Regions from separate parts of the Vibrio sp. VPAP30 genome, predicted to be linked through region 2. Evidence: predicted binding sites of a transcription regulator. Region 2 holds the regulator's gene; each other region holds the start of a gene.
The links. Region 2 encodes CRP, which controls carbon source genes, mostly activating them, when cyclic AMP is high. Its sites were predicted from a motif close to TGTGANNNNNNTCACA; they were not measured.

Region 1 (3,286 bases), on a different contig from region 2:
CATCAGACATACGAGCAAAACGATTTGAATAACTCTCAACCACTTGTCTAAGCGCCCAGTCGGCGCGATCGCCTTTTTGAATCTGCGCTTTAAGATCTTTACGTAGCATGGGATCGTTAAGCAAATGGGTAAAAAGGTCAAATATTGCTAAAGCGTCTTTGTTTATCTCGCTATCGAGTTTTTTACGCATACGGCGAAAATCATTCAACGCTTCTTCTATCGCCAGTAACAACCACTCCTGCTCACGTTCAATATCTAACGTTGATGCGGGATAAACATTGCTCAGTTCAGGCTGAGTGTCATCCCACCAAAATTCGCCAATTGCAACGCCAGACGAAGCTGGGACACCACGGATCGCTTGCTGCTTTTTCTCTAGTCGCCAATGACCTTGAGTTTGAGCATGAGCGATAATGACAGCAAGCTGAGCGGCAAGTGTAACTAAGAAAGACTCTTCCATTTCATCGAACTGACGTGGTGCTTTTTGTTGCACAACGAGAACACCAAGTACTTGCTTACGGTAAATAATCGGGGTGCCAAGAAAGCTTTGGTAGACTTCTTCGCCAAGCTCAGAGAAGTACTTAAAGTTAGGATGTTTAGATGCTTCCGCTAAGTTGAGCGGTTCAGCGCTGCGTTTAACAAGACCAACTAAGCCCTCGTTAAATTGGATATGAATTTTGTCGCCTTTAAAACGCAGCCCCTGAGTAGCCATTAACTCAAGACGCTGCATTTCTTCGTTAGCAAGATAGACAGTGCAACATTCAGTACTCATCGCACTGCACGTTTGTTTAACTAAAATATCTAAGGCTTGATGAACTTCTTCTACCTTAGATACTTGTTCAACTATTTCCCTTAGTTGAGAAAGCATGTCTATCCTCTTCGGTGCTTACGTTTGCCTTTTACTTTACGTTGTTTAAATGGCATTGCCATTGATGCAAACTCTTTCATCGCACGACGATATACATCGCGTTTAAAAGAAACCACTTGTCTGACTGGATACCAATAACTTACCCAACGCCAGCCATCAAATTCAGGGGAACTGCCACGCAACATATCAATTCGTGATTCATCACAATCGAGTCGTAGCAGAAACCACTTCTGTTTCTGTCCGATACAAACAGGTTTTGAATCCCAACGAACAAGACGTTTTGGTAGCTTGTACCTCAACCAATGACGACTTGTCGCAACGATCTTAACCTCTTTCTTTGTAAGACCAACCTCTTCATACAACTCCCTATACATTGCCTGTTCAGGGGTCTCACCTTCATCAATTCCACCTTGAGGAAACTGCCAAGAGTGTTGTCCGTATCGTTTAGCCCAGAAGACCTGACCATGGCTGTTACAGATTACAATTCCCACGTTTAAGCGGTAACCATCGCCATCTATCACTGGCCAACCTCTAATAAAATCTTTAATTACAGTGATTTTTCCACATATCCCCAGTAGGAGCAAACTTACTAGTGTGACTAGGGCAGAAAATATTGCTTTCCCACCCACCAATGGATAACTTTTAACCGAAACAAAGGTTACTCACACCGCAGTGAGACATAGCCCACATTTATTCACCTTTTCTGTGTATAACTATGTGAAAAATCAATGTGAAAGTGATCAATAGCTAAGCAACGACAAAATTGGTCGCCTAAAAGGATCAAACTAGATAAGAGCAGATGCTTCAAAAACAATAACTTAATAAACACATGAACTAAGCAACTTTATACAATAGCTCTTTCTGCCCCTCCCTCACACAGATCGGTCAAAGATCAACCATAGTTGATTTTATCCACACCACTTAAGTCAAAGCTAGGTATATGATTAAAATTTCAAGTATTTTCTCACCACCAAACCCCTGTTTATTCATACATAACAGTGTTAGATTGCAAATTTTCACAACCAAGCTGTGGATAACCATAAAAGTGACGATCTTTCACTCACAATGATCAATCTCTCTACAGTCGAATTTTTCTTCCATTAGGTTACAATGAGTACACTGTCCAATCGCACGAAACCACAATGAAGCCAGAACCATCCTCCGAACAAGAACTGCTGGATCGCGCTAAAAGCATCGCAGGTGTCAACTTTGCCGAACTCGCCGCAGAAGCTGATATAGATGTTCCACCAGACCTTCGTCGTGACAAAGGCTGGGTGGGTCAATTGTTGGAATGGCACTTGGGCGCCACCGCTGGCAGCAAACCGACTCAAGACTTCGAAAGACTAGGTATAGAGCTAAAAACCATCCCTATTGGCTACTCTGGTAAACCTCTAGAGACCACCTTTGTCTGTGTTGCTCCTTTGATCGGTGTACATGGACTGACATGGGAAACCAGCCATGTGCGCAATAAGCTTTCACGGGTATTGTGGATTCCGGTCGAAGGAGAAAGAGAGATTCCATTGGCAGAAAGATGCGTTGGTTCGCCTTTGATCTGGTCTCCTAGCCAAGAAGAAGAGCAGCAGTTAAAAGCCGATTGGGAAGAGTTAATGGAACTCATCGTATTGGGCCGTGTTGAACAGATCAACGCTCGCCATGGTGAAGTATTGCAACTGCGCCCCAAAGCGGCAAATAGCCGTGTGTTAACTGAAGCCTATGGGGCAAGTGGCAAGCCAATAAAAACGCTGCCAAGAGGGTTCTATCTAAGGACTCAATTCACAGCGCGTATTTTGCAAGATTACTATGTTTAGTGCGTAGTAAGTGACATCTCCACATCATGATATAGTGGGCCATCACCAGCTCCGCACTCATCGTAAGCATTGTGTAAACGCAAGTAAGCCCGCTCTACTCCTAACCGCAGTAGCTCTTCTTTTACTCGCTCTAGCGACTCAAAGTGTACCGGTTCATCATCGATTTTAACTGGCTCTAATTTGTGCTTATACTCGACAGCTAAAAGATACTGTGACAGATCTGAGCAACCGATGACAAACACCTTTGGCGGCTGGTAGCTATCTTTATGATGACCATGAATCCACTTATCTAACTGACTTTTTTGCATAGTTCACCTCCATAAATCAGTATTAGCCAACTTTGCAAAATTTGCGAATTTGTTACCACACGCTCTTTTCTAATCGTAGTCAAATCCCCTATAGTGGGATCTCATGCCCGTAACGACAAGGAAGATCGATGCAATACAACAAGTTACCCCACTCCACTCTGGAAGTGAGTAAGATCTGTCTTGGCACCATGACATTTGGTGAACAAAACACTGAGCAAGATGCCTTTAGTCAACTGGATTACGCACTTGAGCGAGGTGTAAACTTTATTGATACTGCGGAAATGTACCCTGTACCGCCTAAAGCC
Region 2 (3,286 bases):
CGCTTTGGTCTATCAGCAGGCTTAGTTTCTACTGACGATAGCGAATGGGAGTACTTTGTTGACCATATTCGCGCAGGCATCGTAAACCGCAATCGCCAGTTAACAGGTGCAAGCGGTGACGCGCCATTTGGTGGCCCGGGTGCATCGGGCAACTTACGCCCAAGTGCTTACTACGCAGCAGATTACTGTGCTTACCCTATGGCTTCGATGGAAGGGGGAGAAACACTTCTTCCTGCGACCTTAAGCCCAGGTGTAGAACTATAAAATATAATTAAATTTTAGGGATTTCCCTTCTAGCCTCCCCGAGCCGGGAGGCATTTTAAACGTCACAGGTTGAAGGCTATCTAATCAAACTTTCTGGACACATTTGGTTAGATGGCCTTTTTTATAATTAGACATATAACTACTGATACTCCATTTACGTAAACCACCCTTACAAGGAGGCGTTATGACGCCAGATGTTTTATTCCAACAGTTATGGAATGACTATATTCAACGCTTATGTCCCTCTGCTGAACAAGTCCACCAACTTCTGCAAGAAGATGAAGCGCTGATCAATGATCACATTGCTCTGCGTACTTTCAATGTAGAACCGCTGGGCATTGCTACGCTTGCACAACCATTCTTAGACGTAGGCTACAAGCCATGCGGTGACTATGTGTTTGAGAGTAAGAAGCTGGTGGCTAAACACTTTGAGCACCCAGATCCAAAACAGCCGAAAGTATTTATCAGCGAACTGAAAGTTGAAGAGTGCTCTGCACAGCTACAAGCTATCGTCGCTAAACTTGTCGAGCAGTTAGACTCCAGTAAGCTAAAAGGTCATGAGTTCTTGTATGGTGGTCGTTTGTGGGACATTAGCTTTGCTGACTTCCAGACGCTAGCTAAAGAGAGTGAGTACGCTTCTTGGCTGGCAGCGCATGGTTATGGTGCTAATCACTTTACCGTAAGCGTCAATCAGCTCAATGCGTTTGAAGAAGTAAAAGGTGTCAATGACCATCTACGCGATTCCGGCTTTACCATCAATGAGTTTGGTGGTGAAGTGAAAGGCTCTCCAGATGTGCTGCTAGAGCAATCGTCAACTATGGCTGATAAGGTCGAGGTGACCTTTACTGAGGGCAGTGAGGTTATCCCTGGTGGCTTCTACGAGTTTGCTAAGCGCTACCCAATGAGTAATGGTGAACTTTACCCAGGGTTTGTTGCAGCCTCTGCTGATAAGATCTTCGAAAGTACTAACGGGTAGAGATAAGAGTCGAGATTCGGGCTTCGCCCTGCGAGAGTTTAGAACGGGCTGCGCCTTTCGAGAGGGTGGGGTCTAATGGTGATGCGATGGAGCCTTAAGTCCTCAAGGTTTTGACAAAACGAGCCCTTAATAAGCCATAATTTTCTCGATTCTCGATTCTCGATTCTCGATTCTCGATTCTCGATAAACAAAAAGCCACCAATGTCTCCATTGGTGGCTTTGAAAATTTTAGCGGTTAATCGAAATTAACGAGTGCCGTAAACAACGATTGTTTTACCGTGGGCAGAAATTAGGTTCTGCTCTTCTAGCATCTTCAGAATACGACCTACTGTTTCACGAGAACAGCCAACGATCTGGCCGATTTCCTGACGAGTGATCTTAATCTGCATGCCATCTGGGTGAGTCATCGCATCTGGTTGCTTCGCTAGGTTTAATAGCGTTTGAGCAATACGGCCAGTTACGTCTAGGAATGCTAGGTCACCTACTTTTTGGCTAGTCACTTGTAGGCGACTTGCCATTTGCGATGAAAGGCGCATTAGGATGTCTGGGTTTACTTGGATAAGTTGACGGAATTTCTTAAACGAGATTTCCGCAACTTCACAAGGAGATTTAGCACGAACCCATGCTGTACGCTCTTGGTCTTCTTCGAATAGACCAAGTTCACCGATAAAGTCACCTTGGTTTAGGTAAGAAAGGATCATTTCCTTACCTTCTTCGTCTTTAATAAGAACCGCTACTGAACCTTTAACAATGTAGTACAAAGTTTCAGCCTTCTCGCCCGCGTGAATAAGCGTGCTTTTTGAAGGGTACTTATGAATATGACAATGTGACAGAAACCACTCTAATGTTGGGTCGGTTTGAGGTTTACCTAGAACCATAATATCTCACTTCCTCTGCAGGGTACGCTTGCCGCTTTCCATATTTTAGCTAAGCCTTAATCAAGACCTACTAGGATAAGAGCACTTTACAAATGCTGCAAGCCAACTTGTGTTTCGGTAAGAAATAGTATCCTTTTTCGAAAACGATTTCTTGATTTTAATCGGGTACAACTGGGGTTTTAGTACGCAAAACTGTGCACATGATCACGGTATGAAAAGTAATCGTGTTCTAGCTGTGAGTTTTAGCCAATTTTACCCGTTTCAATGAGCTGTTGGAGTATCGGACGTACGATAAGCTCCATTGCAAAACTCATCTTGCCGCCTGGCACAACAATTGTGTTGTGACGTGACATAAATGAACCATCAATCATTGCCAGTAGATATGGGTAATCGACGTTTTTAATTCCTCGTAATCGGATTACAACAAAACTTTCATCTAAACTCGGAATACCTTTGGCGTTGAGCGGGTTAGATGTATCTACGGTCGGTACGCGTTGAAAGTTAATGTGAGTGCGAGAAAACTGCGGTGTGATGTAGTTCAGATAGTCATCCATTGAGCGAACGATAGAGTCCATCACAGCTTCACGCGAATGACCTCGATCGCGCGTATCGCGGACGAATTTCTGAATCCATTCAAGGTTAACGATAGGCACCATGCCAATCAGAAAATCAACATGCTGAGATACGTTGACCTCGCCATCGACGACACCACCATGCAGGCCTTCATAAAACATCACGTCGGAGTTTTCTGGTAGATCTTGCCAAGGCGTAAAGGTGCCTGGCATTTGGTTGTATGGAACAGCTTCATCAAACGTATGTAGGTAACGACGAATTTGCCCAATACCTTCTTGGCCGTATTTTCGGAAGAATTCCTCAAGGCCATTGAAGTCGTTCGCTTGGGGGCCAAAGTAACTGATATGGCGACCTTGCTCTCGTGCCTTACGGATTTCGACATCCATCTCAGGGCGCGTGAAGCGGTGAAAGCTGTCTCCTTCAACCCATGCGGGTTTGACGTTCATCATGTTGAACATCTTGCGGAATGCTTCTGAAGTGGTTGTGGTACCGGCGCCTGATGAACCAGTCACCGCAATAATTGGGTGTTTTGCTGACATGACAAACCTTGTCGTAATCTAATCCTTTAAACGAAAACCACTATAGCACGCTTTAG
Region 3 (3,286 bases), on a different contig from region 2:
TTATTTTTACCTGCAAGATAGCAGATGCCCTTTGAAGAATTGTTGGCAGAAGCAATGGCCCAGCGATCTCGCCACCAGCCCATATGAACTATATCGACCTTGTCGATGGCATTGTCTTCGTTCCATTCGTAATCTTCTTCCACATACATAAGGTCGATATTTTGACGCAAAATGCGCGGCAAACAGACACTAAGCGCTGCAGAACGCAAAACAGGATCTTGCGGCAAATAGATCGACACTTGACGTTCGTCTTGGCATAAATCGAGTACATGCAGGAAGTGCGCGTATGAGGTGTATGGTGGGCGAATCAAAGCACCTTTGGACGGATAGTTAAATACCGTAAGGTTGCCCATAGGGTCTTCAACATTTCCCCGAGCAAGAATCGTTTGGTATTGCTGATCGATTCGTTCCCTTAAAATGGGCGAGGGTGTCGGAGCGGGCATATTTGCTTCAGAAGAGTGATCGCGGGAGACAAAGCGAGCCGGATATTGATAAGGGTCGTGATCGGTATCGCCTTTAGGTTCTTCTGTTGCTGAGTAGTTCACATGCTGGCAAAGAATGTAGCCACTATGTGCTTCACCCGTAGCCATCCATAACACGCCATTATTGCTCTTTGGTTGCAAAGGAACATAAAACGAAGCCAGTTCATAACTCGCCGCATGGTTGACCCAGCGAGCGTCAAACATGGCAAGTTTACGACGGCAACGACTCGCAATATGATCAAGGTGATCATAAAACGTCTTTGGGTTGATTTCTAATTTGCGGCATATCTCGCGTACTGAGTAGCCCATAAAAAGCAAACCAAGGAGGTTTTCTTGAAATTGTAATTTTTTGTTGGCACCAGACCATTTGTCGACGAACGTAGATTGGCAGCATTTGCAGCGGTAGCGCTGACGATCGCCGCTGTATCCGAACGCATGATAGAGGTGTTTGTGGGTGTGGACAGATAAACCAAAATTATCGCATTCGTCATTACGACAAGCAGGAAGGCCATCACTGTGAAGTTGACGAAGTCGGTGAAGCTCATTGAGAACTTCTTGGTTATTAAGTAAGGGGGGGAAAGCGCCACATTCCCGACATACCATCGCAGGTCGCTTAGGGTTAGCATGCTGCACAACGTAACGATGTGCATCACTCAATCCAAAGTTGTCACACGCCAATGTTTTACAAAAGTTGAGCTGTAACCCGTTCGCTTCTTTTGGCAGTTGGCCGGCTGTCACTATCTCCCCCTCGGGATTATTCGGGCCACCAAACCTAGGTTCAGTGGCTAAAAGAATGGAATTAGATGTTGATTGCAGTTTCTAGTGCTACTTTCATCATGTCATTAAATGACTTCTGGCGCTCTTCAGAGCTTAGTTTCTCACCACGAATGATATGGTCAGATACCGTTAGGATCGTCAGTGCTTTAGCGCCAAGATCGGCCGCTACACCATAGATACCTGCTGCTTCCATGTCTACGCCTAGGATGCCGAGCTTTTCCATTTTCTCAAAGATGTCTGCTTCAGGAGTGTAGAAAAGGTCAGCAGAGAATACGTTCCCCACTTTTACCGGAACTTCTTGAGCGCGCGCTTGGCTAACAGCCTCTTCTAGTAGGCCGTAGTCAGCGATTGCTGCGAAGTCGTGATTGTTGAAACGGATACGGTTTACTTTAGAGTCAGTAGAAGCACCCATACCGATAACAACGTCCATTAGTTTTACGTCGTCACGTACTGCCCCACAACTACCTACACGAATCACGTTTTTCACACCGTATTCAGCAATTAGCTCGTGAACGTAGATGCAGCATGAAGGAATACCCATACCGTGGCCCATAACAGACACTTTCTTACCCTTGTAAGTACCTGTGTAGCCGAACATATTGCGAACGTCACATACTTGCTTCACATCATCTAGGAAAGTTTCCGCGATGTATTTAGCGCGTAGTGGGTCACCTGGCATAAGTACTGTTTCAGCGAAATCACCTGGTTGTGCATTAATGTGTGGGGTTGCCATAGTTATTACTCCAAAAAATATTAGTAATTCAAACTGCTGATTACTAATTATGTTGATTTTGAAAAATCTGTTGAGGCAATACTAGCTATATCTGCCAATGCTCCGTGAGAAGTATGTCACAAAAGGTGGGTATTTGATGCTTTTGTTGCTCATTGATAACTAAATTTGTTGAAAGTGGTTGAGCAATCGATTTGTAAAAACGTTTGCTTCATTCAGTGAACCAAAATGCCTTTAATCTCGTAAGTCTTTTACACGTTATACAAACGATTTATTTGTATATCATTCGAGTATTGTGCTAATTCTTATACAACAAATACTTTTGTACAGCATGGCTGGATGAGGAACTTAAAATGAAGCGACAGCAGATTAAAATTGGGATCAGTTCTTGTGTTTTAGGCGAGCGTGTTCGCTTTGACTCAGGCCACAAGATCAGCAAGTTTGTTACCAAGGAGTTGACTCCCTACTTTGAATTTGTCCCTGTTTGTCCTGAAGTGGGCTCGGGAATGCCTGTACCAAGACCAACCATACGATTGATGTCTAATGAGGACCGAATCGCTTTGGTTGAAACTAAAGACCAAACCAAAGAGCATACCCAGACTGTGGTCGACTACTCGAAGCATAAAGTCGCAGAGCTGGAGCGTGAGGAATTATGTGGTTATATCGTATGTGCTAAATCCCCAACGTGTGGCATGGAGCGGGTGAAAGTATACAGAAAGAACAGCGCAGAGAATGTAGGTGTAGGCTTGTATACCAATGAGCTGATCAAAGCAATGCCTTGGCTCCCTGTAGAGGAGGATGGCAGGCTGAACGATCCCGTGCTGAAAGAGAACTTTATTACTCGTATTTATACACTCAGAGATTTTTACGATTCTATCGGTGATGAACCAACTCGAGGAAAAATCGTTGCATTTCATTCTCGCTATAAATTGACCCTAATGGCCCATCATCCTGCATCTTATAAAGAGCTTGGTCAGTTGGTCGCCAACGCGAAGAAACACCATATAAAAGATTTCTATTTTCTCTATAGAGAAGGCTTGATGGAGGCGATAAGTTATAGAGCAAACCGAAAAAACAACACCAATGTACTGATGCACATTCAAGGTTACTTCAAGCGCGATTTAGATAAGACTCAAAAGCAAGAGTTGAGACAAATCATCGATGATTACCGCGTCGGCCTTCTTCCTCTGCTTGCACCATTAACACTTATAAAGCACTATTTGTCAGCTCATCCGGATAGTTATCTGGCTAAGCAAGCCTATTTAGAACCATACCCACAGGAGTTACGTTTAAGATA

Region 1: rppH (RNA pyrophosphohydrolase) is a predicted target of CRP. The motif match lies at 1,539-1,554, and genes of this name have one in related genera.
Region 3: deoD (purine-nucleoside phosphorylase) is a predicted target of CRP. The motif match lies at 2,098-2,113, and genes of this name have one in related genera.

The regions. Positions count from the first base shown of each region.
Region 1 covers NZ_LBLS01000036.1:240,158-243,443, reverse strand. The annotation lists gene ptsP (phosphoenolpyruvate--protein phosphotransferase) at 1-865, opposite strand, end outside; gene rppH (RNA pyrophosphohydrolase) at 868-1,386, opposite strand; gene mutH (DNA mismatch repair endonuclease MutH) at 2,008-2,673, shown strand; gene ZX61_RS16485 (DUF6482 family protein) at 2,670-2,981, opposite strand; gene ZX61_RS16480 (NADP(H)-dependent aldo-keto reductase) at 3,110-3,286, shown strand, end outside.
Region 2 covers NZ_LBLS01000019.1:183,962-187,247, forward strand. The annotation lists gene astD (succinylglutamate-semialdehyde dehydrogenase) at 1-264, shown strand, start outside; gene ZX61_RS08605 (DUF1338 domain-containing protein) at 449-1,240, shown strand; gene crp (cAMP-activated global transcriptional regulator CRP) at 1,486-2,118, opposite strand; gene ZX61_RS08615 (phosphoribulokinase) at 2,361-3,230, opposite strand.
Region 3 covers NZ_LBLS01000026.1:292,979-296,264, forward strand. The annotation lists gene ZX61_RS11770 (lactate dehydrogenase) at 1-1,220, opposite strand, end outside; gene deoD (purine-nucleoside phosphorylase) at 1,282-1,992, opposite strand; gene ZX61_RS11780 (YbgA family protein) at 2,343-3,286, shown strand, end outside; gene ZX61_RS11785 (MerR family transcriptional regulator) at 3,286-3,286, shown strand, end outside.